One region of the Streptomyces sp. NPDC014764 genome, then DNA from elsewhere that is predicted to be linked to it. Evidence: riboswitches for the same ligand, from Rfam matches in the RefSeq annotation. Region 1 holds a riboswitch; the other holds the start of a gene.

Region 1 (14,246 bases):
CCGGGATGATCGAGACGCCGGCGCCCTCCGGGGTGGCCGTCTCCAGCCCCTGCTCGAAGCGCACGTCGTCGTCGTTGACGTACACGTTCACGAACCGGCGCAGCTTGCCCTGGTCGTCCAGGACGCGCGCGGCGATGCCGGTGTGGTTCTTCTCGAGGTCCTGGATGACCTCGCCCAGGGTGGCCCCCTCGGCGGCCACCTCGGCCTTGCCCCCGGTGTAGGTGCGCAGAATGGTAGGAATACGAACGGTAACGCTCACTTTGAACCTCCGGTCAGGTGACAACGTCAGGGGCGCGGGGCTGTGTCGGATTCGCGGCTGCCGCCGCGCGGGCGCGAACAGCCCTCACCGGCCCGCGGACGGCGGCGAAGCGGCTCTCAGACGAGCCCGGCCTCACGGAACGACTCGAGACTGGGCCGAATCGTCGCCGTGAGTCCCGTCCCCGCCACAGCGTCCAGCGTCTTGAGCCCGTCGCCGGTGTTCAACACCACCGTGGTGAGGGACGGATCCAGCACGCCGTCCTCGATCAGCTTCTTCGTCACGCCGACCGTGACCCCGCCCGCGGTCTCCGCGAAGATCCCCTCGGTCCGCGCCAGCAGCTTGATCGCGTCGACCACCTGCGCGTCCGTGACGTCCTCCACCGCGCCGCCCGTGCGACGCGCGATGTCCAGCACGTACGGCCCGTCCGCCGGGTTGCCGATCGCCAGCGACTTGGCGATCGTGTCCGGCTTCTGCGGGCGGACGACGTCGTGCCCGGCCTTGTACGCCGTGGAGACCGGCGAGCACCCCTGCGCCTGCGCACCGAAGATCTTGTACGGCTTGTCCTCGACGAGCCCGAGCCTGATCAGCTCCTGGAGCCCCTTGTCGATCTTCGTGAGCTGCGAGCCGGAGGCGATCGGGACGACGATCTGGTCCGGGAGCCGCCAGCCGAGCTGTTCGCAGACCTCGTACGCGAGGGTCTTCGAGCCCTCGGCGTAGTACGGCCGGAGGTTGACGTTGACGAAGCCCCAGCCCTCGCCGGCCGGGTCGCCGATCAGCTCGGAGCAGAAACGGTTCACGTCGTCGTAGTTGCCCTCGATGCCGACGAGCTCGCCGCCGTAGACGGCGGCCATGACGATCTTGCCCTGCTCCAGGTCGTGCGGGATGAACACGCAGGAGCGGAAGCCGGCCCGGGCGGCGGCGGCGCCGACCGCGCCGGCCAGGTTGCCGGTGGAGGAGCAGGACAGCGTGGTGAAGCCGAAGGCGCGCGCGGCCTCCAGGGCCTGGGCGACGACCCGGTCCTTGAAGGAGTGCGTGGGGTTGCCGGAGTCGTCCTTGACGTAGAGGCCGCCGGTGACGCCCAGCTCGCGGGCGAGGTTGTCGGCCTGGACGAGCTTGGTCCAGCCCGGGTTCAGGTTGGGCTTGGTCGCCACGTCCGCGGGGACGGGCAGCAGCGGCGCGTAACGCCAGATGTTCGCGGGGCCCGCCTCGATGCGCTTGCGGAGCTCCTCGGTGTCGTACCCGGAGAAGTCGTAGGCGATCTCGAGCGGGCCGAAACACTCCTCGCAGGCGAAGACCGGGCCGAGAGGCACACGGTGGCCGCACTCGCGGCAGGACAGCGCGGCGGCGGGACCCAGGTCTACGGAGTTCGCGGTGTCGGTGGTGCTTGCAACAGTCTGCACAGCCATGGAGGCGAGGCCCTTTCTCCTCATCTTCCTCACGACGCACTTCGCCATGAGACGGATTTGGCACCTTCCCTAGCCGGGAGCCTCGCCACGTCCGCGTGACAGGAACCGACTGGAGGGTTGCCGGGGCTTCATCGGGCCGTGTCCCTCTGCCCCTCTGGATGAGCGGTGTTCAGTTGTGCGCCGTGCGACCCCGAGATGCGGGGTCCGTCGGCGTTGTTCAAGACTGTAACCGAAGGCCCGGACGGCGTAGAGAGCCGTCCGAACCCCGAGATGGATCACCGGCCAGTGAGGAGCCCGGACCGTGCTGGAAGAAGTCGAGCGCTGGCTGATCGAGCGCTCCTGGTCGGTGGCCGACCGGCCTCTGCACCGGATCCTGGCGGCGAAACGGGCCGCGGGGCAGTCGGTGAGCGTGGTGCTCCCCGCGCTCGACGAGGAGGCCACGGTCGGCGACATCGTCTCCGTCATCCGGCACGACCTGGTGCTCCAGGTGCCGCTGGTCGACGAGGTGGTGGTGATCGACTCCGGCTCCACCGACCGCACCGCCGAGGCGGCCGCGGCGGCGGGCGCGCGGGTGGTGCACCGGGACGCGATCCTGCCCCGGATACCGGCCGTTCCCGGCAAGGGCGAGGTGCTCTGGCGGTCGCTGCTGGTCACGCGCGGCGACATCGTGTGCTTCGTCGACGCCGACCTCCGGGACTTCTCCTCCGACTTCGTCACCGGCATCGTCGGCCCGCTGCTCACCGACCCCGGTATCCAGCTCGTCAAGGCCATGTACGACCGGCCGATGACGCTGGCCGACGGGAGCACCACCGGCGCGGGCGGGCAGGGCGGCCGCGTCACGGAGCTGATGGCCCGCCCGCTGCTCAACATGCACTGGCCGCAGCTCGCCGGGTTCGTGCAGCCGCTGGGCGGCGAGTACGCGGCTCGCCGCAGCCTCCTGGAACAGCTCCCGTTCCCCGTCGGGTACGGCGTCGAACTGGGCATGCTGGTCGACGCCCTGCACCTGGTGGGCCTGGACGCGCTGGCCCAGGTGGACGTGGGCGTGCGCAAGCACCGCCACCAGGACGGACAGGCGCTCGGCCGGATGGCCGCCGCGATCTACCGCACCGCGCAGCTGCGGCTGGCCCGCGCGCACCTGCTGCGGCCGTCGCTGACCCAGTTCGAGCGCGCCGGGGACGGCTTCGAGCCCCGCACGTACTCGGTGGACACCGAGGAACGGCCGCCGATGAGGGACATCGCGGAGTACATGGCACGCCGGGTGGCCTGAGCCTGTCGGCCGGCCCGACGCGGCCGCGTGGCCTGACCTCGTCCACCCCCGGCCGGTGTGACGCACCGGCACGTTTGAGGCCCGGGGGGCCGGGCTAGGTTGAGGCGTATGGCTTCAAGCTTCGGTGCAGCTCAGGTGCTGGTCGCCTCCAACCGGGGGCCCGTGTCGTACGCGGTGGCGGACGACGGTTCGCTGAGGAGCAAGCGGGGCGGCGGGGGACTGGTCTCCGGCCTCTCGGCCATCGGCCCCGAGTCGGGCGCCCTGTGGGTGTGCTCGGCACTGTCCGACGGCGACCGCGAGGCCGTGCGGCGCGGCGTCGGGGCGGACGGCGTGCGGATGCTCGACATCCCGGCGGACGTGCACGCGGACGCGTACAACGGCATCGCGAACTCGGTGCTGTGGTTCGTCCACCACATGCTGTACCAGACGCCGCTGGAGCCGGTGTTCGACGCGGAGTTCCGCAGCAGGTGGGCGTCCTACGAGACGTACAACCGCGCGTTCGCGGAGGCGCTGGCCGAGGAGGCCGCCGAGGGGGCCGCCGTCCTGGTGCAGGACTACCACCTGACCCTGGTCCCCGGCATGCTCCGCGAGCTGCGCCCCGACCTGCGCATCGGGCACTTCTCGCACACGCCGTGGGCGCCGCCCGAGTACTTCGCGATGCTGCCCGACGACATCGCGCGGCAGGTGCTGCGCGGCATGCTCGGCGCCGACCGGCTCGGCTTCCTCACCCGCCGCTGGGCGGACGCGTTCACCGCGTGCTGCGAGCGGTTCGCCGGCGGGCTCGGCGACACCCGGGTCGGCGTGCACGGCCTGGGCGCCGACGCGGACTTCCTGCGCGCGCGCTCGCACGAGGCGGACGTCGACGAGCGGATGACCGCGCTGAAGGAGGAGATCGGCGAGGGGCGCCGGACGATCGTCCGCGTCGACCGCACCGAGCTGTCCAAGAACATCGTGCGCGGCCTGCTGGCGTACCGGCAGCTGCTGGACGACCGGCCCGAGTGGCGCGAGCGCGTGGTGCACGTCGCCTTCGCCTACCCGTCCCGGCAGGACCTCGCCGTCTACCGCGACTACACGGCCGAGGTGCAGCGGCTCGCCGAGGAGATCAACGACCGGTACGGCACGCCCGGCTGGCGGCCGGTCGTCCTGCACGTCAAGGACGACTTCGCCCGCTCCCTGGCCGCGTACCGGCTGGCCGACGTCGCCCTCGTCAACCCCATCCGCGACGGTATGAACCTGGTCGCCAAGGAGGTCCCGGTGGTCTCCGACGCGGGCTGCGCCCTGGTGCTGTCCCGCGAGGCCGGCGCCCACGAGGAGCTGGGCGAGGACGCGATCACCGTCAACCCGTACGACGTCGTGCAGACGGCCGAGGCCCTGCACGAGGCGCTGTCCATGCGCCCCGAGGACCGAACGGAGCGCAGCAAGCGGCTGGCCGCGGCGGCGACGGCGCTGCCACCGGCACGGTGGTTCCTGGACCAGCTGGAGGCGCTGCGTGGCGGAACCGGGCGCTGACCTGCGGACCCGCCGGCGGGCATTCCACGGACCCCGGCGCCGTGCGGCCGGCCTGCCCTGGCGCGGCCCGGCAGGTCCGGCAGGTCCGGCCCCGACCGGAACGGCCCCTCGCGCAGGGGTTGCATGCGGCAGGCGTGGATAGGTTGGGGCACATGGCCAGTCATACGGATTCCACGGACCCCGGAGCGCTGCCGACGCCGGTCACGCAGGCCGGGCGGGACGGACTCGACGCGCTCCTGGCCCACCCGGGCAAGGCGCTGATCGGGCTCGACTTCGACGGCACGCTCGCCCCGATCGTGCCCGACCCCGAGCAGGCCCGCGCCCACCCGGACGCGGTGCCGGCGCTCGCCGCGCTCGCCCCGGAGGTCGCGGCGGTGGCCGTCGTCACCGGCCGCCCGCCGGGTGTCGCGGTCCGCCACGGCGGTTTCGCGGGCGTGCCCGGTCTCGAGCACCTGGTGGTGCTCGGCCACTACGGCGCCGAACGCTGGGACGCGGTCACCGGTACCGTCACCGCGCCCGCCCCGCATCCCGGTGTCGCCGCCGCCCGCGCCGAGCTGCCGGGGCTGCTGGACCGGGTGGGGGCGTGGCAGGGCACGTGGATCGAGGAGAAGGGGCGGGCGGTCGCCGTCCACACCCGCAGGGCGTCCGACCCGCAGGCCGCCTTCGAGTCCCTGCGCGAGCCGCTGGCGGACCTCGCGACGCGGCACGGTCTTGTCGTGGAGCCGGGTCGGATGGTGCTGGAGCTGCGGCCGCCGGGGATGGACAAGGGGGTCGCGCTGCTGGAGTACGCGCGGGAGATCGGGGCGGGGTCGGTGCTGTACGCCGGGGACGACCTGGGCGACCTGGCGGCCTTCACGGCGGTGGACAAGCTCCGTGCGTCGGGCACGCCGGGCGTGCTGGTGTGCAGCGGCAGCGAGGAGGTCACGGAACTGCGGGAGCGGGCCGACCTGGTGGTCGACGGCCCGTCGGGGGTGGTCCGCCTGCTGCGCGTGCTGGCGGCCGCGCTCGCCTGACGAAGGGTTTCGCCCCCGCCGCCCCTTCCCGTACCCGGCCCCGGGGCTCAAACGCCTGAGGGGCTACTTCCAGCCCGTCCGGCGTTTGAGGACAAAGGGGGTCTGGGGGCGCAGCCCCCAGGGACGGGAAGGGAAGGGGCGGCGGGGGCGAGAGACCCCTACCGCTCCCCGCGCCGCGCCTCCCGCACCCGCCGCAGCCGGTTCACCGTCACGGGATCGTGGGCCAACGCCCGCGGATCGTCGAGCAGCGCGTTGAGGAGTTGGTAGTACCGCACCGGTACCAGCCCCAGCTCCTCCCGGATCACCCGCTCCTTCGCCCCCGGCGACACGACCCCCCGCCGCTCCAGCGCGAGCACCTCCCGCTCGAGGCGTCCCAGATCCTCAGCCTCACCCATGCCGGGCAGGCTACCCCGCGCTGTCCGCCCGCACGGCCGCCGCCTGGAGCTCGCCGAGGACGGCCGCCGGGCTGCCGCCCGGTTCCACGGCCCTGCCGATCTTCTGCTTGACCTCCGCGTTCACCGCGGCCCACGACGTCTTGCCCACCGGGTACTGCTCCGACAACGGCAACTGGTCGAGGAACGGCTTGAGTTCCTTGTCCTGCCCCGACGCCGCCATCGCCCGCGACGCGGAGTTGGTGACCGGCAGCAGGTCGTACTCGCGGGAGAAGTCCAGCACGTTCTCCTCGCTGTAGACGAAGTCGAGGAAGTCCCCGATCTCGTCGCGGTGCCCGTTCTTCTCGAACGCCATCATCCAGTCCGCGACGCCCAGCGCGGACGGTGTCTCGCCGTCGGCGCCGGGGATCGGCACCATGCCGTACTTCACGCCCTTCTTCCGCGCCATCTCCATCAGGGAGGGATGCCCGTTGAGCATGCCGACGTCCCCGGCGGCGAACGCCTCGAACGCCTTCGCCCGGTCGAGCTTGCCGGGCGCGACGGGCCCGGTGAGCCCCTTGCCGACGAGTTCGTCCCGCAGCCAGCTGAAGGTCTCGACGTTCTCCGTGGAGTCGATGCCGTAGGTGCCGCCGATGTCGGTGTAGCCGCCGTCGCCGCTCAGCAGCCACTGGAGGGTCTCGGCCTGGGCCTCCTCGGGGCCGAGCGGCAGCGCGTACGGGAACTTCACCCCGTCCGCCTTGAGCGCCTCGGCGCACTCGACCAGTTCCTCCCAGGTCTCGGGCGGGGTGAGCCCGGCCTCGGCGAAGAGGGACTTGTTGTAGAACAGCAGCCGCGTGGAGGCGGCGAACGGCATGCCGTACTGCACGCTGTTGACCTCGCCGGCGCCGGAGAGCTGCGAGAGGAAGTCCGCCTGGACGGGGATGGAGAGCAGGTCGCCGGCGCGGTGGAGCAGGCCCTGGGAGGCGTAGTCGGCGTAGGCGCCGATCTGCGCCATGTCCGGCGGGTTCCCGGCGTCGACCATCTCCTTGACCTTGCGGTCGACGTCGTTCCACGAGTACACGCTGACGTCGATCTCGACGTCAGGGTGGTCGGACTCGTACCGCTCGACCAGGTCGGCCCAGTACTTCTCGGAGCTGTCGGCCGCGCCGTTGCCGTAGTCGGCGGCGACCAGCGTGAGGGTCACGTCGGAGGACTCCCCGCCGACCCCGCATCCGCTCAGGACCGCTGCAAGTCCCAGCGCGGACACCGCCGCGATCGTCCTTGTCCTGACCCGCCCTCGCACGTGCACTCCCCTGGTCCGGCGCCCAGCGCCGATCAACGTTCCGATTATCGGATTAAGGTCTACACCACGTGAGTGGACTAGACCTCTCGCGGGTCCGGGGGTCACACTGTTCCCCGTGAAACATGTCATCGCCCTCGACGTGGGCGGCACCGGGATGAAGGCCGCCCTGGTCGGGGCGGACGGCGAGCTGCTGCACCAGGCCCGCCGCCCCACCGGCCGTGACCGCGGCCCGGACGCTGTCGTGGCGGGCATTCTCGACTTCGCGGCGGAGCTCCGCGCCCATGGCATCCGCGCCCACGGCGAACCGGCCTCGGCCGCCGGTGTCGCCGTCCCCGGCATCGTCGACGAGACGGAGGGCGTCGCCGCCTACGCCGCCAACCTCGGCTGGCGCGACGTGCCCCTGCGCGCCCTGCTCGCCGAGCGGCTCGGCGTCCCCGTGGCGCTCGGGCACGACGTGCGCACCGGCGGTCTCGCCGAGGGCCGCATCGGGGCCGGACGGGGCACCGACCGCTTCCTCTTCGTCCCGCTCGGCACCGGTATCGCGGGCGCCATCGGCATCGGCGGCAAGGTCGAGGCCGGCGCGCACGGCTTCGCCGGCGAGATCGGACACATCGTCGTACGGCCCGGCGGCGCGGAGTGCCCCTGCGGTCAGCGCGGGTGCCTGGAGCGGTTCGCGTCCGCGTCGGCCGTGAGCCGGGCGTGGGCCGAGGCGAGCGGCGTCCCGGGCGCGGACGCGGCGGACTGCGCCAAGGCCGTTGCCTCGGGCGACGAGCGGGCCGTGCGGGTGTGGCAGGAGGCGGTGGACGCGCTCGCCGACGGGCTGGTCACCGCACTCACCCTGCTGGACCCGCGCACGCTGATCATCGGTGGCGGGCTCGCCGAGGCGGGGGAAACCTTGTTCACACCGCTGCGGGAGGCCGTCCGGCGGCGGGTCACCTTCCAGAAGCTTCCGTCCCTGGTCCCCGCGGCCCTCGGGGACACCGCGGGATGCCTGGGCGCGGGTCTTCTCGCCTGGGACCTGATCGGGGCCACCGACCCGTCGATCGAGACCACTGACCCCTCGGAGGTAACCACCTGATGGCCCCCACCAAGGTTCTCACCGGTGCCCGGGTGGTCCTGCCCACCGGGACCGTGGACGACGCCCGCGTGACCGTCGAGGGCACGCGCATCGCGGCCACGGCTCCCGGCCCGTCCGCCGCGGAGGGGACGGCCGAGACGGTCGACCTGCGCGGCCACTGGCTGGTGCCCGGCTTCGTCGACATCCACAACCACGGCGGCGGCGGGGTGTCCTTCGCCGGCGGCACCGCCGAGGACGTCCTCCAGGGCGTCCGCACGCATCTGCACCACGGCACCACCACCGTGGTCGCCTCCGCCGTCACCGGCGACCTGGACTTCCTCGCCCGGCACGCGGGGATGCTGGCGGAGCTGGCCCAGCAGGGCGACATCGCCGGCATCCACTTCGAGGGGCCGTTCATCTCCCCCTGCCGCAAGGGCGCGCACGACGAGACGCTGCTGCGCGACCCCGACCCGGCGGAGGTGCGCAAGCTGATCGACGCGGCCCACGGCCACGCCCGGATGATGACGCTCGCGACCGAACTCCCCGGCGGCCTGGACTCCGTACGGCTGCTCGTCGAGCACGGCGTGATCGCCGCCGTCGGCCACACCGACGCCACCTACGAGCAGACGGTGGCCGCCGTCGACGCGGGCGCGACCGTCGCCACCCACCTGTTCAACGCGATGCCGCCGCTCGGCCACCGCACCCCCGGCCCGATCGCGGCGCTGCTGGAGGACGAGCGGGTCACCGTCGAGCTGATCAACGACGGCACGCATCTCCACCCGGCCGCGCTGCAGTTCGCGTTCCACCACGCGGGCCGCGACCGGGTCGCCTTCATCACCGACGCGATGGACGCGGCCGGCTTCGGCGACGGCCGCTACATGCTCGGCCCGCTGGAGGTCGAGGTCGCGGACGGCGTGGCCCGGCTGGTGGAGGGCAACTCGATCGCCGGCTCCACGCTCACCCTGGACCGCGCCTTCAAGCGGGCGGTGACGGTGGACGGGCTGCCCGTCGAGGACGTCGTCGCGGCGGTGTCCGCCAACCCGGCGCGCCTGCTCGGCCTGTCCGACCGCATCGGCTCCCTGGAGTCCGGCAAGGACGCCGACCTCGTGGTCCTCGACGACGCCTTCGAGCTGGTGGGCGTCATGCGCAAGGGGGAATGGGCGGTCGCTCCCCAACTGGCCTGATCCGTCCCCGGGACCGGTCCACGGCGGCCGGTCCCGGGGGTGGGCCGACCGCCTTCCTTTTGGCATGATCGTGACCCCGGGGCCATGGAAGGCAGGCAAGAGGGGGAGGTCGGCCCGGTGATTCTCACGGTCACGCTGAACACCGCTCTCGACATCACCTATCGCGTCCCGTCCTTGCGGGCAGGTGCCTCGCACCGGGTCTCCGAGGTTCTGGAACGCCCCGGCGGCAAGGGCGTCAACGTGGCGCGGGTACTGGCCGCGCTCGGCCACGAGGTGACCGTCACGGGCTTCTCCGGCGGTCCCACGGGCCGCGTCCTGCGCGACCGCCTCGCCGAAGTGCCGCACCTCACCGACGCGTTGGTCCCGGTCTCCGCCGCCACCCGCCGCACGGTGACCCTCGTCGACGACCGCACCGGTGCCGCGACCCATCTGAACGAGCCCGGCCCGGACATCACCCCCGCCGAGTGGTCCGCCTTCCAGGAGGTCTACGAGGACCTGCTGGTGTCCGCCTCGGCGGTGGCCCTGTGCGGCAGCCTGCCCCCGGGCGTCCCCGTCGGCGCCTACGCGAACCTCGTCCGCACGGCCCGCGCGGCCCGGGTCCCGGTGCTGCTCGACACGAGCGGGGCGGCGCTGCGACGCGGTGTGGCGGGCCGGCCGGACCTGCTGAAGCCCAACACCGAGGAACTGGCCGAACTCACCGGCTCCCACGAGCCGTTGCGCGCCACCCAGGACGCCCGCCGCCGGGGTGCGGGCACGGTGGTCGCGTCCCTGGGCGCGGACGGCCTGCTGGCGGTGACTCCGGAGGGCCGCTGGCGCGCGACCCCGCCGGCCCCGCTGACCGGCAACCCCACGGGCGCGGGCGACGCGGCCGTGGCGGGTCTGCTGTCCGCCCTGGTGGAACACCGCCCCTGGCCGGAACGCCTGATCCGCGCCACGGCCCTCTCCGCGGCCACGGTCCTCTCCCCCACAGCCGGCGACTTCGACCACGCGGCCTACGACCGCTTCCTGACGACGGTCACGGTCACGGGCGTGGCCACGGCGGCGTGAGAAGCCCTTTCGGCTACTCCGGCTGGGCGAGCCACAGCTGGTCGAGGACCGCGTTGCACTTGTTGCCCTCGTTGCAGACCAGCTCGATGGTGTTGGTGCCGTCGTTGAGGTTCACGTTGGCCCAGGTCTCTTTCCAGCCCTTCTCCCAGTCGCCCTTGGGAGAGTTGCCGAAGTTCTTCATGTTCAGCGGGCGGCTCTCGGGCTTGCCGTTGACCACGATGGTCGCGTCGGCGTCCTCTCCGGGGATGCCGTACTGCACGTAGAAACGGTAGTTGCCGGCCTTGACGCCGTTGACGGTCCAGGTGACCTTCGAACCGACCTGGTTGAAGCCGGTGACGTAGACGCCGCCGTCGGCCTTAGCGCCCTTGAACTCCGACGCGAGGGTCGCGCCGCCGTCGAGGCGGAGCGCCTTCGCGTCTATGGCGGGCAGCTTCGCCTTGTCCTTGTCCTCCTCCTCCGAGGAGGACGGGCTCGGCTCGCCGGTCTCCTGGGTGGCCGTCGGGGACGGACCCGCCTCGTTGCCGCCCTTGTCGTCGTCGTCACCGCTGATCATGGCGACGCCGATGCCGATGACGACCGCCGCGACCACGGCGATCGCGCCGATGAGCAGACCCTTGGTGTTGGGGCCGCCGCCGCGGCCGCCGCGGGACGGCTGCGGGGTGCGGGCCGTGGTCGCGCCGCCGGGCAGCGTCTCGGGCGCGGCGTAGTGCGCGCTGGGCTGACCGAAGGCGCCCTGCTGGGGCGGTGCCTGCGGGGCGGGCCCCTGCTGGCCGTACTGGCGGGAACCGACCGGCCGCACCCGGTTCACCGAGTTCGGGTAGCCGTAACCCCCGGACGGCGGCTGGGCTCCGTTGGCCTGCCCGTCGGCGTACAGATAGCCGAACGGGTCGTCGTCCTCGGGCGTGCTCGCGCCGTTGTTGCCGGGCGTCATCCCCTGTGCTCCTAGCTGCGGATCGGGTGCGTACGTGTGCGGAGAAGCCGAGCCTACCCGGTTCCTCTGACCCGAAAGGGTGACCCGGACCGCATCAACCCACCGACCTGCACGTCATCCGGCGCGCCGGTGCTGTTTGGGACGAGATCGTTTCTCGACGTACATCCGTTCGTCAGCCGATTTCAACACTTCGTCGGCCGTCATTCCGCAATGGGCCCACCCGATACCGAAGCTGGCGCCGACCCGCACGGCCCGTCCCTCGGCCCGGATGGGCTGGATGATCTCGTTGCGCAGCCGCACGGCGAGGTCCTGCGCGTCGGCCCGGCCGAGCCCGTCGGCGAGGATGACGAATTCGTCACCCCCGAGCCGGGCCACGGTGTCACCGTCCCGCACGCCCCCGCTGAGCCGCCGGGCGACCTCGATGAGAACCGCGTCACCCGCGTTGTGCCCGAACCGGTCGTTGATCGACTTGAAGCCGTCGAGGTCGCAGAAGAGCACCGCGAGCCCCTTGGTGCCGTCGTCGGCGTCCGCGGCGGGCGCGACGGTGTGCACGTGGTGGTCGTAGCCGTCGTACGCGTCACGGCCGGGCGGGAAGTCGAAGTCGTGGCCGCGGTCGAAGGCGGGCGGGCCGAACGCGGCGTCGTGGGAGTCGAAGGACTCGTAGGGCTCCATGGAGTCCACGGCCGCCGGCAGGGTGAGCGGCTGCTGGCTGCACAGCCGGGCGGAGAGCCGGGAGCGCAGTTCGGCGGAGTTCGGCAGGCCGGTGAGCGAGTCGTGGGAGGCGCGGTGGGCGAGCTGGAGCTCACGGCGCTTGCGCTCCTCGATGTCCTCGACGTGGGTGAGCAGGAAGCGCGGCCCGTCGGCGGCGTCGGCGACGACCGAGTTGCGCAGGGAGACCCACACGTAGGTGCCGTCGCGCCGGGCGAGCCGCAGCTCCGCCCGGCCGCCCTCGGCGGAGGTGCGCAGCAGGGTGCCTATGTCCTCGGGGTGGACGAGGTCGGAGAAGGAGTAGCGGCGCATCGCGGAGGCCGGCCGGCCGAGCAGCCGGCACAGGGCGTCGTTGGTGCGCAGGATGCGGCCGTGCTGGTCGCCGCCCATCTCGGCGATGGCCATGCCGGAGGGCGCGTACTCGAAGGCCTGCCGGAAACTCTCCTCGCTGGCCCGCAGCGCCTGCTGCTCGCGCTCCAGGCGGACCAGGGCGCGCTGCATGTTGGAGCGCAGCCGGGCGTTGCTGATCGCGATGGCGGCCTGGAAGGCGTACATCTGGAGGGCCTCGCGGCCCCAGGCGCCGGGCCGGCGGCCGTTGCGCGGGCGGTCGACGGAGAGCACGCCGATCAGTTCGCCGGAGGTGCCGCCGCCCTGCGGTCCGGGCGCGTACATGGGGGCGAAGAGGCGGTCGGCGGGGTGCCACTCGTCCTCGAAGCGGGGAGCGGGCCCGTCGGTGTACCACTGCGGGACGTCGTCGTCGTCGAGGACCCAGCCCTCGGTGTGCGGTATGAACACCAGGTCGCCCCAGCGCTCGCCCATGGTGAGCCGGCGGTCCCAGGACTCTCGGGAGCCGACCCGGCCGGTGATGAGGGCCTCCGCCGCCGCGTTCCCGGAGAGGGCGGCGACCACGAGGTCGCCGTCGGGGCGTACGAGATTGACGCAGGCCAGCTCGTACCCGAGGGCGCCCACGACGCCGTCGGCGACCGTCTGCAAGGTGTCCGCCAGACTGCGCGCCGTGTTCATGTCGGCCATGGCCCGGTGGAGTTGTCGCAGCGATGCAAGACGGACGTAGGGTTCCGACTCGGTCTCCATCCTCGCCCTCCCCCCGAGACCTCGCAGCGCATCAAGGGTCATCATCGGCGTATCGTCGCAGCAGCTTCCCCGCCACTGAATCACAGCGCGCTGCTCACCCGGTACACAGGGTCAACAATTCTTGCCCCTTGTGACTCAAGTCACAGCTAAACGTGAACAATTGCGTGGTCTACGCGCGATATTCCGGCCCATATCCGTGATGCGGATCGTGTGGTGATTGTGCATGAATTGTGCCCGGATAGGCCGCTGGTCCTAGGTCCCGGTTCGGGCCACGGTCCGATGCGGTGCCCGTGCAGCGGAGATTAGCGTTTCCGGTGTGCTGAACACTCCCGCCGCCCCGGCCTCGATCACCGTTCCGCCCGCCGCCCGGCATGCTGAGGGGGTGAGCAACGACGAGTTCCGTGCCGCCATGTCCCGTCTGGCCGCCGGTGTGGTCCTGGTGACCGCCGTGGAGCCGCCGCTGGACCCGGACGACCCGGGGGCGCCGGCCGGCGAGGACGTCGGCATGACCGCGACGGCGTTCCTGTCCGTCTCCCTGGACCCGCCGTTGGTGCTGGTCAGCCTCCGTACCGGCTCCCGCATGGACGAGCTGCTGGAGGAGCAGCCGCTGTGGGCGGTGTCCGTGCTGTCCGAGAGCCAGCGCCACATCGCGGGCCGCTTCTCGATGAAGGGCCGGGTCAGCGACCGTTTGCTGTTCGCGGACATTCCCTACCTGCGCGGCGAGTACACGGGAGCCCCGCTGGTCGGCGGCGCGCTGGCGACCCTGGAATGCCGCACCGAACAGCGGGTGGAGGCGGGCGACCACACCCTGGTGATCGGCCGCGTGATGACGGCCGCCGTGCCGAGCGCGGAGGGCGGCCCGCTCACCTATTTCCGGGGCCGTTACCGCCAGTTGGGCTGAGCGCCCCCCAAATCCCTTTTACCGCGGGCGTCTCACCCGCCTACCCTCCCGGCATGACGACCGCCGCGGCCCCGCGCCTCGAAAAGATCACACCCGCGAATCTCGAGGCCGCCCTCGCCCTGCGGGTCCGCGCGGAACAGGAATTCGCCGTCGACCCGGTGGCCCATTCCCTCGCGGAGGCGTACGTCCGCCCCGACA
Region 2 (14,246 bases), on a different contig from region 1:
CGGGGCCCAGGGTGGAGGCATGGCCTTCCCTCGCCGGATGGCGGCCCTCGCCGCCGTCGTACTGATCCCCCTCGGCGTCGCCGCGACCAGCTTCGCGCTCGCCGACAGTCCCGAACCGCCGAAGGTCCCCCCGCGGGTCGAGCTGGACAGCGGGTCGCCCGCGCCGACGCCGTCGGACGCCCGGCCCGGTGCCACGCCCAGCGACGAGGTCGTGTCCCGGCCTCCGGTGACCGACGGACCGACGGACGACGACGATGACGACGACCACGGCCAGGACTCCTCGGACGACGGCCCCGACCGGGACGACGGCTGACCGGGGCCGCAGACGGCTCTCCGCCCGGGTCCGCATCCTGCTGTGGCTGCTGTTCGTGATGGCGGTGGCGCTCGCCTCGGTCGCCGCCACCACCCGTTCCTTCCTGCTGCGGGACGTCGACCACCGCAGCAACGGGCTGCTCGCCCAGGAGACCGGCGAGTTCGCCGCGTTCGAGGACCGGGGCCTGGACCCGGAGACCGGCCGGCCGTTCACCGAGCCGGAGCGGCTGCTGAAGGTGTTCCTCGAGCGGCAGTACGCCGACCCCGACGAGGAGCTGATCGGCCTGGTCGCCCGGCCCGGCGGCGACCCCGCGCAGTTCATCCAGCCCCGCGACCTGCCCGTCGCGCTGCCGCTGCACCGGGACGCCGACGCCCGGCGCCGCATCTTCGACTCCCCGGACCAGTCCGGGGTGCTGCACCGGCCCGAGGGCGAGATCCGGTGGGCGAAGGTGCCCGTGGCCCGGCACGACGGCGACCCCCAGGCCGCTTTCGTCGTCGCCTTCCACCCCGAGCGTGAAGTGGCCCGCGTCGACGAGGTGTTCCGGGTGCTGCTCGCCATCTCCGGGGTGGCGCTGCTGCTGACCACCGGCATCGGGTGGGCGGTCGCCGGGCGGATCCTGCAGCCCGTGCGGCTGGTGCGCACCGCAGCCGCGCAGCTCACCGAGCAGGACCTCACCCGCCGCATCCCGGTGCGCGGCCACGACGACATCGCCGCCCTCGCCGAGACGTTCAACGCCATGCTGGACAGGCTGGAGCGGGCCTTCGCCGCCCAGCGCCAGTTCGTCGACGACGCCGGACACGAGCTGCGCACCCCGATCACCATCGTGCGCGGCCACCTGGAACTGATGGGCGACGACCCGGCCGAACGCGAGGAGACCGTCCGCCTGGTCACCGACGAACTGGACCGGATGAGCCGCATCGTGGAGGACCTGCTGCTGCTCGCCAAGGCCGAACGGCCCGACTTCGTCCGCCCCGAGCCGGTGCAGCTCGCCGAACTCACCGCCGACGTCTTCGTCAAGGCGCGCACCCTCGGCGACCGTGACTGGCGGCTCACCGACACGGCCGACCGGGAGACCGAGCTGGATCCGCAGCGCATCACGCAGGCGATGGTGCAGCTCGCGCAGAACGCGGTGCAGCACACCACGCACGGGCAGACCATCCGCATCGGCTCCCGCGGGGACGGCTCCCGCGTCGAGCTGTACGTCGCCGACTCCGGACCGGGCGTGCGCCCGCAGGACCGGGAGCTGATCTTCGAACGGTTCCGGCGCGGCACCTCACGGCGCGGGGCGCGCGGTTCCGGCGCCGGTCTCGGCCTGTCCATCGTCAAGGCCATCGCGGAGGGCCACGGCGGACAGGTACGGCTGCACGACACCGAGGGCGGCGGCGCCACCTTCGTACTCACCCTGGAAGAGGCCCTCGGATGAACCGGATCCTGATCGTCGAGGACGAGGAGCGCATCGCCTCCTTCGTGGAGAAGGGGCTGCGCGCCAACGGCTTCACCACCACCGTCGTCGGCGACGGCGAGGCCGGCTACGAGTACGCCCTCACCGGCGGGTTCGACCTGGTGGTGCTCGACATCGGGCTGCCGGGCCGGGACGGCTTCACCGTGCTCCGGGAGCTGCGCGAGGCACGGGTGACGACCCCGGTGATCGTGCTGACCGCGCGTGACTCGGTACGGGACACCGTGGCCGGTCTCGAAGGCGGCGCCGACGACTGGATGACCAAGCCGTTCCGCTTCGAGGAACTGCTCGCCCGGATCCGGCTGCGGCTGCGTACGGCGGCCAGGGCGCCGGAGGTGACCGTGCTGCGGTCCGGCTCGCTCAGCCTCGACCTGCGGACCCGGCGCGCCCGGGCGGACGGGCGGACCGTCGACCTGACGGCGCGTGAGTTCGTGCTGCTGGAGCTGTTCCTGAGGCATCCCGGCCAGGTGCTGTCCCGTGAGCAGATCCTCTCCCACGTGTGGGGCTACGACTTCGACCCGGGCTCCAACATCGTGGACGTGTACGTGCGGGCGCTGCGCAAGAAGCTGGGCGCGGACCAGGTGGAGACGGTCCGCGGGATGGGCTACCGCCTGCCGGCCTGACCCTGCCCGGCTGCGGTGAAGGTTCCTTCATGCGGGGCTCATCGGCGGCTCACCGCCCGCCGGGAGCGTCTACGGCGTGACCTTGACGATCCGATCGACCGTGGCGCTGTGCGCGGCCCTGTCGCTGTGCGCGGCGCTCGCCGTCCCCGGAGCCTTCCCCGGCCTCGGCGGGGACGCCCGCCTCACCCTCGCCGTGTTCGCCCTGGCCACCTGCGCCTGGATCGGCACCCCCGTCGACGACACCTACGTCGCGCTGGGGGCAGGGCTCGCGCTCACCGTGACCGGGGTGATCAGCAGCGACACCCTGTTCGGCACCCTCGGCGACTCGACGGTGTGGCTGCTGATCTGCGCGTTCGTGCTGGCCGCCGCGGTCACCCGGACCGGGCTCGCCGGCCGGGCGGCCGTCTTCCTGGTCGGCGGGGCGCGCACGGTACGGCAGCTGACGCATCTGACGACGGCGGCGCTGGTGGTGACCGCGTTCGCGGTGCCGGCCACCTCGGGACGGGCGGCGCTCGCACTGCCGGTGTTCCTCGCCCTCGCCAAGGCGCTGGCGGGGCGCGGACGGCTGGTCGTGATGCTGGCGCTGCTGTTCCCCACCGTGATCCTGCTGTCGGCGGTGGCGACCCTGATCGGGGCGGGCGCCCATCTGATCACCGTGTCGGTGCTGTGGGAGTCCACCGGGGAGCGGGTCGGCTTCACCGAGTGGCTGCTGCTGGGCCTGCCGCTGGCCGTGGTGTCCTCCCATGTCGCCGCCGAGACCGTGCTGCTGACCGCCACCCGGCGCGCCGACCGCACCGGTCCCGTGCGGATCACCGCGGAGGAGATCCAGCGGCACAGCGACCGCCCGGTCACCGGCCCCTGGACGCAGGCGGAGAAGCGGTGCGCCCTGCTGCTGGCCACGGTGGTCACCCTTTGGTGCAGCGAGCCCCTGCACGGGGTGTCGCCGGCCGTCGTCGCACTGATCGGCGCGGTCGTCGCCGCCTCCCCTGCACTGGGGACCGTGCGGCTGAAGGACGCGCTGCGGACCGTGCCGTGGTCGCTGCTGCTGTTCATGGCGGCGACCATGGCGATGGGCGTGGCGCTCGCCGAGTCCGGCGCGGCCGGCTGGCTGGTCGGCGGACTGCCCGCGGGGATCGGCCCGTTGACGTTCCTGGCGGTGGTCGTCGCCGTCAGCACGGCCGCCCATCTGATTCTGCAGTCCCGGTCCGCGCGGTCCTCCGTACTGGTGCCGCTGGTGGTCGCGGCGGCCCTGGCCGCCGGGGTGAACCCGGTGGCGGCGGCGCTCGCGTCCACCGCCGCCGCCGGCTTCTGCCACACCCTGCCCGCCTCCGCCAAGCCGGTCGCGCTGTTCGCGGAGGTCCCCGGCACCCCCACCTACACCCCGCGCGACCTGCTGCGGCTGTCCGCCGTGCTGGCCCCGCTCACCGCCGTCCTCGTCCTGCTGTTCGCCCTCACCGTGTGGCCCGCGCTGGGCGTGCCGGTGACCCCATGAGGAGTACCGCACCCATGCTGAAACGAGTCGTCGTCGCCCCCAGCGGCTTCAAGGAATCACTGTCCGCCCCGGCAGCGGCCGACGCCATCGCGGCGGGCGTCCGCCGGGTGCTGCCGGACGCCGAGATCGACCGCGTCCCGCTGGTGGACGGCGGGGAGGGAACGGCCGCCGCCCTGGCCCGGGCGACCGGCGGCCGACTGGTCGCCCTGGCCGCCACCGGCCCGGTCGGCGAACCCGTCGGCACCCACTTCGCGCTGCTCGGCGGGCAGGAGGACACGGCGGTGGTGGAGATGGCGGCGGTGGCCGGACTCTCCCTGGTCCCCCGCACCCGCCGCGATCCGGGCGCCACCACCACCTACGGCGTCGGAGAGCTGATCCGCGCCGCCCTCGACCAGGGTGTGCGGCGGATCCTGGTCGGCTGCGGCGACTCCGGCACCTCCGACGGGGGCGCGGGCGCGCTCCAGGCGCTGGGTGCGCGGCTGCTCGACGCGGAAAGGGTGGAACTGCCCGCAGGCGGAAGAGAGTTGACCCGGTTGGCGAGCGTCGACGTGACCGGGCTCGACCCGCGGCTCGGGGGCGTGGAACTGGTCGTCGCGTGCAACCCCTACAACGTGCTGTGCGGGGAGCGGGGCGTGGCGCGGGTGTTCGGGCCTCAGAAGGGGGCGACCCCGCGGCAGGTGGAGGAGCTGTCGGCCGGGCTGGAGAACTGGGCGCGGATCCTCACCCGCGACCTCGCCGTCACCGGCGTCGACCTGCGGCTGGGCCGCGGCACAGGTGCCTCCGGCGGGCTGGGGGCGGGACTGGCCTCGCTGGGCGCGGCGCTGGTCCCGCGCTTTCCGGTGCTGCTGGACCATCTCGGTCTGGACGAGCGGCTCGCCCGTGCCGATCTGGTGGTCACGGCGGAGGGGGCGCTGGACCGGCAGACGCCCCGGGGGAAGGTGCCGGGCGAGGTGGCCCGGCGGGCCAAGCTGGCGGGGAGGCCGGTGCTGGCGATCGCGGGGACGCTGGGGGAAGGCGCGGGGGACGTGCCGGGGGTGGACGCGTGTCAGGGGATCCTGCCGGGGCCCATGGAACTGGCGGAGGCGCTGGTCCGGGGGGCGGAGCTGTTGACCGACGCGACGGAGAGGGCGCTGAGGCTGATCGTCTTGGGCGCTCGGCTCCCGGCCGCCCAGGGGTGAGTTCGCCCCCGCCGCCCCTTCCCGTCCCGTCCCTGGGGCTGCGCCCCAGACCTCCCGTCGGCCCTCCGGGCCTCGTCCTCAGACGCCGGACGGGCTACAAGAAGCCCTTCCGGGGTTCGAGGAGCGGGGTCCGGGGCGGAGCCCGGGGTGCCTCTTACGACCGCCCCGACGTGTCCGGGACGCACCGCCCCTCCACCGTGCGGTACTTCCACCGCGCCCCGTCCCGCACGAGCTCCCGTACCGCCCGCACGAACCGTGCGACGTGCTCCTCCGGCGTGCCGGCCCCGAAGCTGACCCGGATCGCGTTCAGCGCCCCCGCGTCCGGCGCCCCGCACTCCCCCGTACCGCCCGTCTCGCCGCCCAGCAGCCTCCGCACCAACGGGTGCGCGCAGAACAGCCCGTCCCGTACCCCGATGCCGTACTCCGCGGACAGCGCCGCCGCGAAGTGGGAGCTGTTCCAGCCCTCGACCACGAAGGACAGCACCCCGACCCGGGGCGCGTCGTCACCGAACAGGGACAGGAAGCGCACCTCGGGCACGTCCGCCAGCCCCTCCCGCACCGCGCGCACCAGCGCGTCCTCCCGCGCGGCCAGCGCCTCGAACCCCGCCTCGGTGAGCGCCTTGCAGGCGGAGGCGATGGCGTAGGCGCCGATGACGTTGGGCGAGCCGGCCTCGTGGCGGGCGGCGGTCTCGTGCCACTGCACGTCCACTCCCCCGTCCGCGCGCCGGGCGACCGTGCGGCTGGCGCCGCCGCCGGCGAGGTACGGCTCCGCCTCGCGCAGCCAGTCGGCGCGGCCCGCCAACACCCCGCAGCCGAAGGGCGCGTACAGCTTGTGCCCGGAGAAGGCGACCCAGTCGACGTCCAGCTCGCGCACGGACACCGCGCGGTGCGGGGCGAGCTGGGCGGCGTCCAGCACGATCCGGGCGCCGTGCGCGTGCGCGGCGGCGGCGAGTTCGCGGACCGGCCACAGTTCGCCGGTGACGTTGGACGCGCCGGTGACGCAGACCAGGGCCGGACCGTGGGGGTCACGGCCGGCGAGGGCGCGCTCCAGGGTGGCGACGGCCTGCGAGGGGCTGTCGGGGGCATCGAGGCAGGTCACCCGGCCCGCCCGCTGCCAGGGCAGCAACGCCGCGTGGTGCTCGGTCTCCAAGACGAAGACCTCGCAGCCGGCGGGCAGGGCGGCGGCGAGCAGGTTGAGGGAGTCGGTGGTGGAGCGGGTGAACACCACCTCGTCCCCGTCCCGGCAGTCGAGGAACTCGGCGACGGTCCGGCGGGCGTTCTCGAACAGGTCGGTGGAGAGCTGGGAGAGGTAGCCGGCGCCGCGGTGGACGCTTCCGTAGTACGGGGCGTAGGCGGCCACGTCGTCCCAGACGCGCTGGAGGGCGGGAGCGCTGGCGGCGTAGTCGAGGGCGGCGTAGGTGACCTCGCCGCCGGTGACGAGGGGCACGGCGACGTCCCGGCCGAGGACGGGCAGCGGGGCGCAGACGGACGGCTCGGCGGCGACGGCGGGGGCGGTGGTGGCGGCAGCAGGCATGACGGAACTCCCGGAGGGCAGGGCGGATCCTCGCGCGAGCGGACGGCGCGACGCGTCGCTCCAGCGCGGAGAAGGAGGTGACAAGGGTGTGCGGAGGCGGGGCTCGACGCCCTCAGGGCCTTCCGTTCGGATCACCCCGGCGTCGCGGGCCCTGGCACGCACATCTGCGGCGTTGTCGTCGGTTGCCAACGCTCCGCGTTGACGCCCTCCTCCGCCTTGCAGCTGCACGCACCAGACCCCGCTCGGGTCGGCCGAAGACGCACCGCGCCTCACAACCGGCCTGATCCGAACGAAAGGCCCTAGCGCATTCGCTTGCTCACAGAAGACTCCTCGACGACCAGGACCCCTGGTGTGCGAGGGGTCCGCGCTTGCCGTGAGCCCTGCTGCTCACGGCCTGGTCTTCACCCGGGGCACCCCGCCACGGACGGAGGGTTGCCGGACAGCCGGCCGGGGCCTGATGGCTGTCACTCATGACCTGGAAGGGAACGTACGTGAGGTGACGGCCGTCCCGCAACCCGTATCCGGATGGCGGGACGGCCGTACGGGACCTACGCGTTGGTGACGGCGACCCAGCGTTCGAGGACGCGCCTGGCGGCGCCGGAGTCGACGGACTGGGCGGCCTTCTCCATCCCGGCGCGGATCTGCTCGGTGAGCGTGCCGCTGCCCGGCTCAAGGGCCACCAGGGCCGCCGCCGAGTTCAGCAGCACCGCGTCCCGCACGGGGCCGCGCTCGCCGTCCAGCAGCCGGCGGGCCACCTCGGCGTTGTAGGAGGCGTCGGCGCCGCGCAGTGCCTCCACCGGGACCAGCTCGATGCCGACGTCGCGCGGGTCGAAGGTCTCCTCGGTGACCTCGCCGTCGCGGACCACCCAGACCTTGGAGGTGCCGGTGGTGGTCAGCTCGTCGAGGCCGTCGTCGCCGCGGAACACCAGGGTGGAGTTGCCGCGCCCGGCGAACACCCCGGCCATGATGGGCGCCATCCGGGCGTCGGCGACGCCGACGGCCTGCGCCTTGACCTTCGCCGGGTTGGCGAGCGGGCCGAGGAAGTTGAACACGGTGCGGACGCCGAGCTGGCCGCGGGCGGCGGCCACATGACGCAGCGCCGGGTGGAACTTCACCGCGAAGCAGAAGGTGATGCCCGCCTCCTCGGCGACCTCGGCGACCCGGCGCGGGGTCAGCTCGAGATTGACGCCCAGCTTCTCCAGCACGTCGGAGGCGCCGGAGGCGGAGGACGCGGCGCGGTTGCCGTGCTTGACGACCTTCGCGCCGGTGCCGGCGACGACGATCGAGGACATGGTGGAGATGTTCACCGTTTTGGCGCCGTCGCCGCCGGTGCCGACGATGTCGACGGTGGCGCCGGGCACCTCGATGACGTTGGCGTGGTCGTAGAGCGCCCGCACACAGCCGGTGATTTCGTCGACGGTCTCGCCCTTGGCCCGCAGGGACACCGCGAACCCGGCGATCTGCGCGTCGGTCGCCTCGCCGCGCATGATCAGGTCCATCGCCCAGGCGGCCTCGTCGGCGGTCAGGTCCCGGCCGTCCAGAAGGGTGTTCAGCAGGGCGGGCCAGGAGCGGCCCGCCGCGGTGTCGCCTCCAGCGGGGGTCACAGCGCTCATGGTCGCTCCTGACGGTCGTTGCGGGTCCTCGGGGACCGGACGGGTCCCGCACCCACCCTATCCAGCCGGGGGCACGGCGAAGGGCCCCCGTCCGCAGAACGGACGGGGGCCCTTCGCTGTCGTGTGGCGACGTGTGGAGAAGCTCCGGTGATCAGTGGTGGCCGTGGCCGCTCGTGATCTCCTTGTACTCCTCGACGGTCGGCTTCGGAATCTGCGACTCCTCGCCGTAGAAGCCCTTGCTGAGCTTCGCACGCAGCTTCTCGCTGGCCTTCACCTTGCGCCGGACGCCATTCTCGTCGACCTCCGGGCCGAGCTCGAGCGGCTTGGGCTGCTCGTGCGCGGTGAGGGTGTAGAGCTGCTCCTGGCTGAGCGGCTCGTGGACCTCGATGAACTCACCGTGCGGCAGGCGCTTGATGATGCCCGACTCGCGGCCGTGCAGCACCTTCTCCTTGTCCCGGCGCTGGAGGCCGAGGCAGATCCGCTTGGTGATGATGAACGCCACGACCGGGCCGACGAAGAACGCGATCCGGACGAACCAGGTGATGGCGTTGATCGACAGGTGGAAGTGCGTGGCCCAGATGTCGTTGCCGCCGCCGATGAGGAGCACGAAGTACAGCGTCAGCCAGGCGACGCCGAACGCGGTGCGCGTCGGGGCGTTGCGCGGGCGGTCCAGGATGTGGTGCTCGCGCTTGTCGCCGGTGACCCAGGACTCGATGAACGGCCACACCGCGATGGCAGCCAGGACCAGCGGGAAGATCATCAGCGGGATGAACACGCCCAGGACGAGCGTGTGGCCCCAGAAGTTGATCTCCCAGCCCGGCATGACACGGATCAGACCCTCGGAGAAGCCCATGTACCAGTCGGGCTGGGCGCCGGTGGAGACCATGTCGGGCCGGTAGGGGCCGATGGACCAGATCGGGTTGATCGTGGCGATCGCGGCGACGGCCGCGAGCACACCGAAGACCAGGAAGAAGAAGCCTCCGGCCTTGGCCATGTACACCGGCAGCAGCGGCATACCGACCACGTTCTTGTTGGTCTTCCCGGGACCCGGGAACTGCGTGTGCTTGTGGTAGAAGACCAGGATCAGGTGCGCCACCACGAGACCGAGCATGATGCCCGGCAGCAGCAGGACGTGGATCGAGAAGAACCGGGCCACGAAGTCGTCGCCGGGGAACTCGCCGCCGAAGAGGAAGAACGAGATGTACGTGCCGACGATCGGCACGGACAGGATCGCGCCCTCCATGAAGCGGATACCGGTGCCGGAGAGCAGGTCGTCGGGGAGCGAGTAGCCGGTGAAACCGGTGAACATGCCCAGGACGAGCAGCAGGAAGCCGAACAGCCAGTTGATCTCACGCGGCTTGCGGAACGCGCCGGTGAAGAACACGCGCATCATGTGCACGAACATGCCGGCGACGAAGATCAGCGCGGCCCAGTGGTGGATCTGCCGGATGAGCAGACCGCCACGGACGTCGAAGCTGATGTCCAGCGTCGATTTGTACGCCTCACTCATCAGCTGGCCCTGCAGCGGGACGTAGCTGCCGTGGTACTCCACCTCGTTCATCGACGGGTGGAAGAACAGGGTCAGGTACACACCCGTGAGGATGATGATGATGAAGCTGTACAGGCAGATCTCACCCAGCATGAACGACCAGTGGTCGGGGAAGATCTTGCGCATGTTGGCCTTGGCCAGGGAGTAGATCCCCAGCCGGCCGTCGGCCCAGTCGGCGACGCGTTCGCCGGCCGGTGCCTTCCCGCGTGCGCGGGACTCGGGTGTCGTCGTAGTACTCATCCGCGCTCCCAGAAGGCAGGGCCGACGGGCTCGTCGAAGTCGCCGAGCGCTTCGAGGTAACCCTCGTCGTTCACGCCGATGCGCAGCTGCGGCAGCGCGTGACCGGCGGGACCGAAGATCACCTTGGCGCCGTCGGAGAGGTCGAAGGTGGACTGGTGGCAGGGGCAGAGCGCGTGGTGCGTCTGCTGCTCGTACAGGGAGATCGGGCAACCGACGTGGGTGCAGATCTTCGAGTACGCCAGGATGCCCTCGTGCGACCACTCGAGCGCGCGCTTGTCCTTGATGTCGTCCGGCTGGATGCGGACCAGCATCAGGGCGGCCTTGGCGATCTCGGTCTGGAAACCGTGGTCGTGCTCCTCCAGGCCCTCGGGCTTGGCGAAGGTCAGCGAACCCACGATCAGGTCCGACGGACGCAGCGGCTCGTTGGTGTTCATGTTGACGAGCAGCTTGCCCTTGGACCACAGGGTGTGGCGCAGCTTCGTGCCGGGCAGCGGGCCGAGGTCACGCAGCAGGACCACGCCGGAGAGCGGGAACAGGGCCAGCGCGCCGAACATGGTGTTGCGGATCAGCTTCCGGCGGCCGAGCGCCGACTCCTTGGCGCCCTGGCGGAAGTCGTCCATGACCTTCGCGCGGACGTCGGGAGCGGCCTCGATCGGGTGACGCTCGTCGGCCAGCTCGTGGTCAGACATCAGCGTGCGGGCCCAGTGGACCGCGCCGGCGCCGATGCAGAACAGGGCGAGGCCGAGCGTCATGCCCAGCGCGAAGTTCAGCGCGCTGATGTGCCCGATCGGCCAGATGTAGACCGACTTGTCGACCGGGATCGTCACGTACGAGGCGATGAAGCCGACGGTGGCCAGCATCGACACCGTGAACAGCAGGGCGACCGTGCGCTCGGACCGCTTGGCGGCCCGCTCGTCGATGTCCTGCACCCGCGGCTCGTGGGGCGGGAGGCCCGGGTCGGCGAACGGGTTCTGCTCGTCCGCGAGCTTCACCGCGCCGTGGCTGGTGTCCTGCGCTGCGGGCAGGTTCTCTTCGGGAATGTCTTGGCTACTCATGACTTCTTGGCCTTTGCGGTCCGAGCGGCGACCCAGACGGCGACCGCGATCAGCGCACCGAGTCCGAAGACCCAGGCGAACAGACCCTCGGAGACGGGGCCGAGCCCGCCCAGCGACAGGCCGCCGGGGCTCTCGGTCTCCTCGCCGTTGACCGCGTTCAGGTACGCGATGACGTCCTTCTTGTTCTGCTCCGACAGCGTGGTGTCGGGGAAGGAGGGCATGTTCTGCGGGCCGGTGAGCATGGCCTCGTAGATGTGCTTGGGCGTGACGCCCTCCAGGCTCGGGGCGTACTTGCCGTGCGTGAGTGCACCGCCCTTGCCGGTGAAGTTGTGGCACTGCGCGCAGTTGTTGCGGAACAGCTCGCCGCCCTTGGCCGCGTCGGCGCCCTCGGGGCCGTACTGCTCCTCGGTCGGGACGGCCGGGCCGGCGCCCAGGGAGGCGATGTACGCCGCCAGCTGGTCGATCTCGGCCTGGGAGTAGATGTTCTTCTTGCGCGGGACCTGCGCGCCCTGCGAGGTGGCGGCCGGCATACGGCCGGTGGCCACCTGGAAGTCGACCGCCGCGGCGCCCACGCCCACCAGGCTCGGGCCGTCGGACGTGCCCTGACCGCCGGTGCCGTGGCAGCTCGCGCAGCCGACGGTGTAAAGCTTCTTGCCCTCCTCGATGGTGAGGGACTGGGCGGTTTCGTCGGCCTGCGCCTTGTCCGCGGGTGCGAACACGGCGTACAGCCCCCCGGTGCATGCCAGCGCGAGGAGTAGGACGACGAGCGCCGCCAGCGGATGGCGTCGTCGTGCGGAGAGCTTTTTCACGGATTACCCCGGTGTCAGGATCTTCTGCGTCGATGCTTCTGTTGGGTGCGCTGTGTCCAGCGCGCGCGGATGAGGCCCGCCTACTTGATCATGTAGATCGTGGCGAAGAGGCCGATCCAGACGACATCGACGAAGTGCCAGTAGTAGGACACGACGATGGCCGCGGTGGCCTGTTCGTGGGTGAACCTCCGGGCCGCGTAGGTGCGGCCCAGGACCAGGAGGAAGGCGATCAGGCCGCCCGTCACATGCAGGCCGTGGAAACCGGTGGTCAGGTAGAAGGCCGAACCGTACGCGTCGGAGGAGAGGGACAGGCCCTCGTGCTTGACCAGCTCGGTGTACTCGAAGACCTGGCCGCCGATGAACACCGCGCCCATGATGAAGGTGACGATGAACCACATCCGGAGCTTCTTCACGTCACCGCGCTCGGCGGCGAAGACGCCGAGCTGGCAGGTGAGCGAGGAGAGCACCAGGATCGTGGTGTTCGTCGCCGAGAACGGGAAGTTCAGCAGGTCGGCCTTCTCCGACCAGAATTCCGGTCCCGTCACCGATCGCAGGGTGAAGTACATCGCGAAGAGGGCCGCGAAGAACATCAGCTCGGAACTCAGCCAGATGATGGTTCCGACGCTGGTGAGGTTCGGTCGGTTGACCGACGGGTGCGCGTGCCCGGTGTCTACTGTCGTTGCTGTCGCCACGCCGACATTATGTCGGTCGCTTATCCCGCCCTCACTCCCGGGGGTGCCGTTCGGTGTGTTCGCCCCTCCTGGACTGCCCGTATGGCCCATGGGAGCCCTTTCGAAGCCGTGTCCGAACCGGTGTTGACGGGCGGTCCGAGGGGGTAGCATCCGCGCCATCGGTACCCGAGGGTCCCGACCGAGCCGTGCCCTCTCTCTTACGCGTGGAGGAACAATGCAGGCGACCGCCACGGTGCTGGTCTACAGCGACGACGCCAACACCCGGGAGCAGGTGCGGCTCGCCACCGGGCGGCGGCCGGCACCGGACGTGCCCCTCGTGGAGTTCGTGGAGTGCGCGACGCCTGCGGCCGTGCTCACGGAGCTGGAGCGGGGCGGCATCGACGTGTGCGTCCTGGACGGCGAGGCCGTGCCGATGGGCGGCATGGGGCTGTGCCGGCAGATCAAGGACGAGATCTTCAACTGCCCGCCGGTGCTGCTGCTGATGGGCCGCCCGCAGGACGCCTGGCTGGCGACCTGGAGCCGCGCGGAGGCGGCGGTGACGCTCCCGGTGGAGCCCGTGGAGTTCGCGAACGCCCTGGCCTCACTGCTGCGCCGGAAGGCGCTGGCGGGCGCCTGAGGCGTCCGCGCCGGTCCTCGCGGCCGACGGGGCCGCCGGCCGCCCGTGGGCGTGCGCGGCGGCCCCGCGGTGCCTCACGCGGCCGCGGGCCGCAGCCGTGCCACCTGCTGGGCGGTCTCGGGGGTCTTCCCGCTGCCCGTGAGGGCGCTGCCCTCGCGCCACTTGTCCCAGTCGAGGTTCCAGTCGCCGAAGCCGTTGCCGAACGGCTCCATGACGTCGCCCTCCGAGTTCACGACCTCCACGAGGTCGCCCTGGCGGAAGGCGTCGAAGAACCACTCGGCGTCGGCGGTGCTCATCCCGACGCAGCCGTGGCTGACGTTGGCGTAGCCCTGTGAGCCGACCGACCACGGGGCGGCGTGCACGTACTCGCCGCTCCAGGTGACCCGCGTCGCGAAGTGCACGTCCAGGTCGTACGACTCGGCGGAGCCCTCGGCGATGCCGACGGTGGTGCTGCGCATGCGTACGAAGCGTTCCTTGGCGAGCACCACCTTGACTCCGTTGCGGGTCTCGAAGCCGGGCTTGCCGGTGGTGACGGGGATCTGCTTGATCTCCTCGCCGTTCTTGTAGACCGTCAGCCGGTGCGCGGCCGCGTCCGTGACGGCTATCACTCGGTCACCGGTGCGGATGGAGAGCGGCTCGGCCGCGTCGCCGCGCAGCCGGTCGCCGATCTTGATGCCCTCCAGGTTGCTGCGCACCTGGACGGTGGCGTTGGCCGGCCAGTAGTCCTTGGGCCTGAAGTGCAGCTTCTTGTCGTCGACCCAGTACCAGGCACCGGTGACGGAGGGCGTGGAGTCGACCTTCAGGCCGCGTTCCACCACGGCCCGCTGCGCGGGCTCCTTGACGGGCTCGCTGAGCTCCGCGACGAGCGGCTGTCCCACGCCGTACGTGCCCGCCTCGGGGCCGAAGGTGACGCCCAGGCGCTTGGCGGTGCCGGGCTTGCCGGTGGTGAAGGTGAGGACCTTGCGGCCGGGTCTGCCGTCCTCGTCCTCGGTGCTCACGCGGACCGTGTACTGCGCGGAGGAGGCCAGCGGGGTGGTGCTGTGCCAGCGGCTGCCGTCGGCGGCCAGTTCGCC

Evidence for each region. A riboswitch is a leader RNA that binds a small molecule or an ion and turns the genes downstream of it on or off. The one in region 1 is predicted to bind S-adenosylmethionine.
Region 2: another riboswitch for S-adenosylmethionine. It lies ahead of ACF1AG_RS01040 (aminotransferase class V-fold PLP-dependent enzyme); the one in region 1 lies ahead of thrC (threonine synthase).

Annotation. Positions count from the first base shown of each region.
Region 1 is NZ_JBIBXY010000011.1:29,462-43,707, reverse strand. Features, by position in the region: gene ACF1AG_RS23960 (ubiquitin-like small modifier protein 1) at 1-259, opposite strand, end outside; gene thrC (threonine synthase) at 376-1,665, opposite strand; SAM riboswitch class I at 1,683-1,830, opposite strand; gene ACF1AG_RS23950 (glucosyl-3-phosphoglycerate synthase) at 1,967-2,932, shown strand; gene ACF1AG_RS23945 (trehalose-6-phosphate synthase) at 3,041-4,441, shown strand; gene otsB (trehalose-phosphatase) at 4,594-5,454, shown strand; gene ACF1AG_RS23935 (DUF3263 domain-containing protein) at 5,613-5,849, opposite strand; gene ACF1AG_RS23930 (extracellular solute-binding protein) at 5,860-7,092, opposite strand; gene ACF1AG_RS23925 (ROK family protein) at 7,244-8,206, shown strand; gene nagA (N-acetylglucosamine-6-phosphate deacetylase) at 8,206-9,369, shown strand; gene ACF1AG_RS23915 (1-phosphofructokinase family hexose kinase) at 9,487-10,416, shown strand; gene ACF1AG_RS23910 (carbohydrate-binding protein) at 10,430-11,347, opposite strand; gene cdgB (diguanylate cyclase CdgB) at 11,462-13,147, opposite strand; gene ACF1AG_RS23900 (flavin reductase family protein) at 13,464-14,048, shown strand; gene ACF1AG_RS23895 (GNAT family N-acetyltransferase) at 14,102-14,246, shown strand, end outside.
Region 2 is NZ_JBIBXY010000001.1:223,391-237,636, forward strand. Features, by position in the region: gene ACF1AG_RS01015 (small secreted hydrophilic protein) at 20-313, shown strand; gene ACF1AG_RS01020 (ATP-binding protein) at 255-1,736, shown strand; gene ACF1AG_RS01025 (response regulator transcription factor) at 1,733-2,395, shown strand; gene ACF1AG_RS01030 (SLC13 family permease) at 2,472-3,887, shown strand; gene ACF1AG_RS01035 (glycerate kinase) at 3,902-5,065, shown strand; gene ACF1AG_RS01040 (aminotransferase class V-fold PLP-dependent enzyme) at 5,220-6,599, opposite strand; SAM riboswitch class IV at 6,959-7,075, opposite strand; gene trpD (anthranilate phosphoribosyltransferase) at 7,148-8,212, opposite strand; gene ACF1AG_RS01050 (cytochrome bc complex cytochrome b subunit) at 8,364-10,001, opposite strand; gene ACF1AG_RS01055 (Rieske 2Fe-2S domain-containing protein) at 9,998-11,056, opposite strand; gene ACF1AG_RS01060 (c-type cytochrome) at 11,053-11,865, opposite strand; gene ACF1AG_RS01065 (heme-copper oxidase subunit III) at 11,946-12,557, opposite strand; gene ACF1AG_RS01070 (hypothetical protein) at 12,772-13,173, shown strand; gene ACF1AG_RS01075 (Ig-like domain-containing protein) at 13,248-14,246, opposite strand, start outside.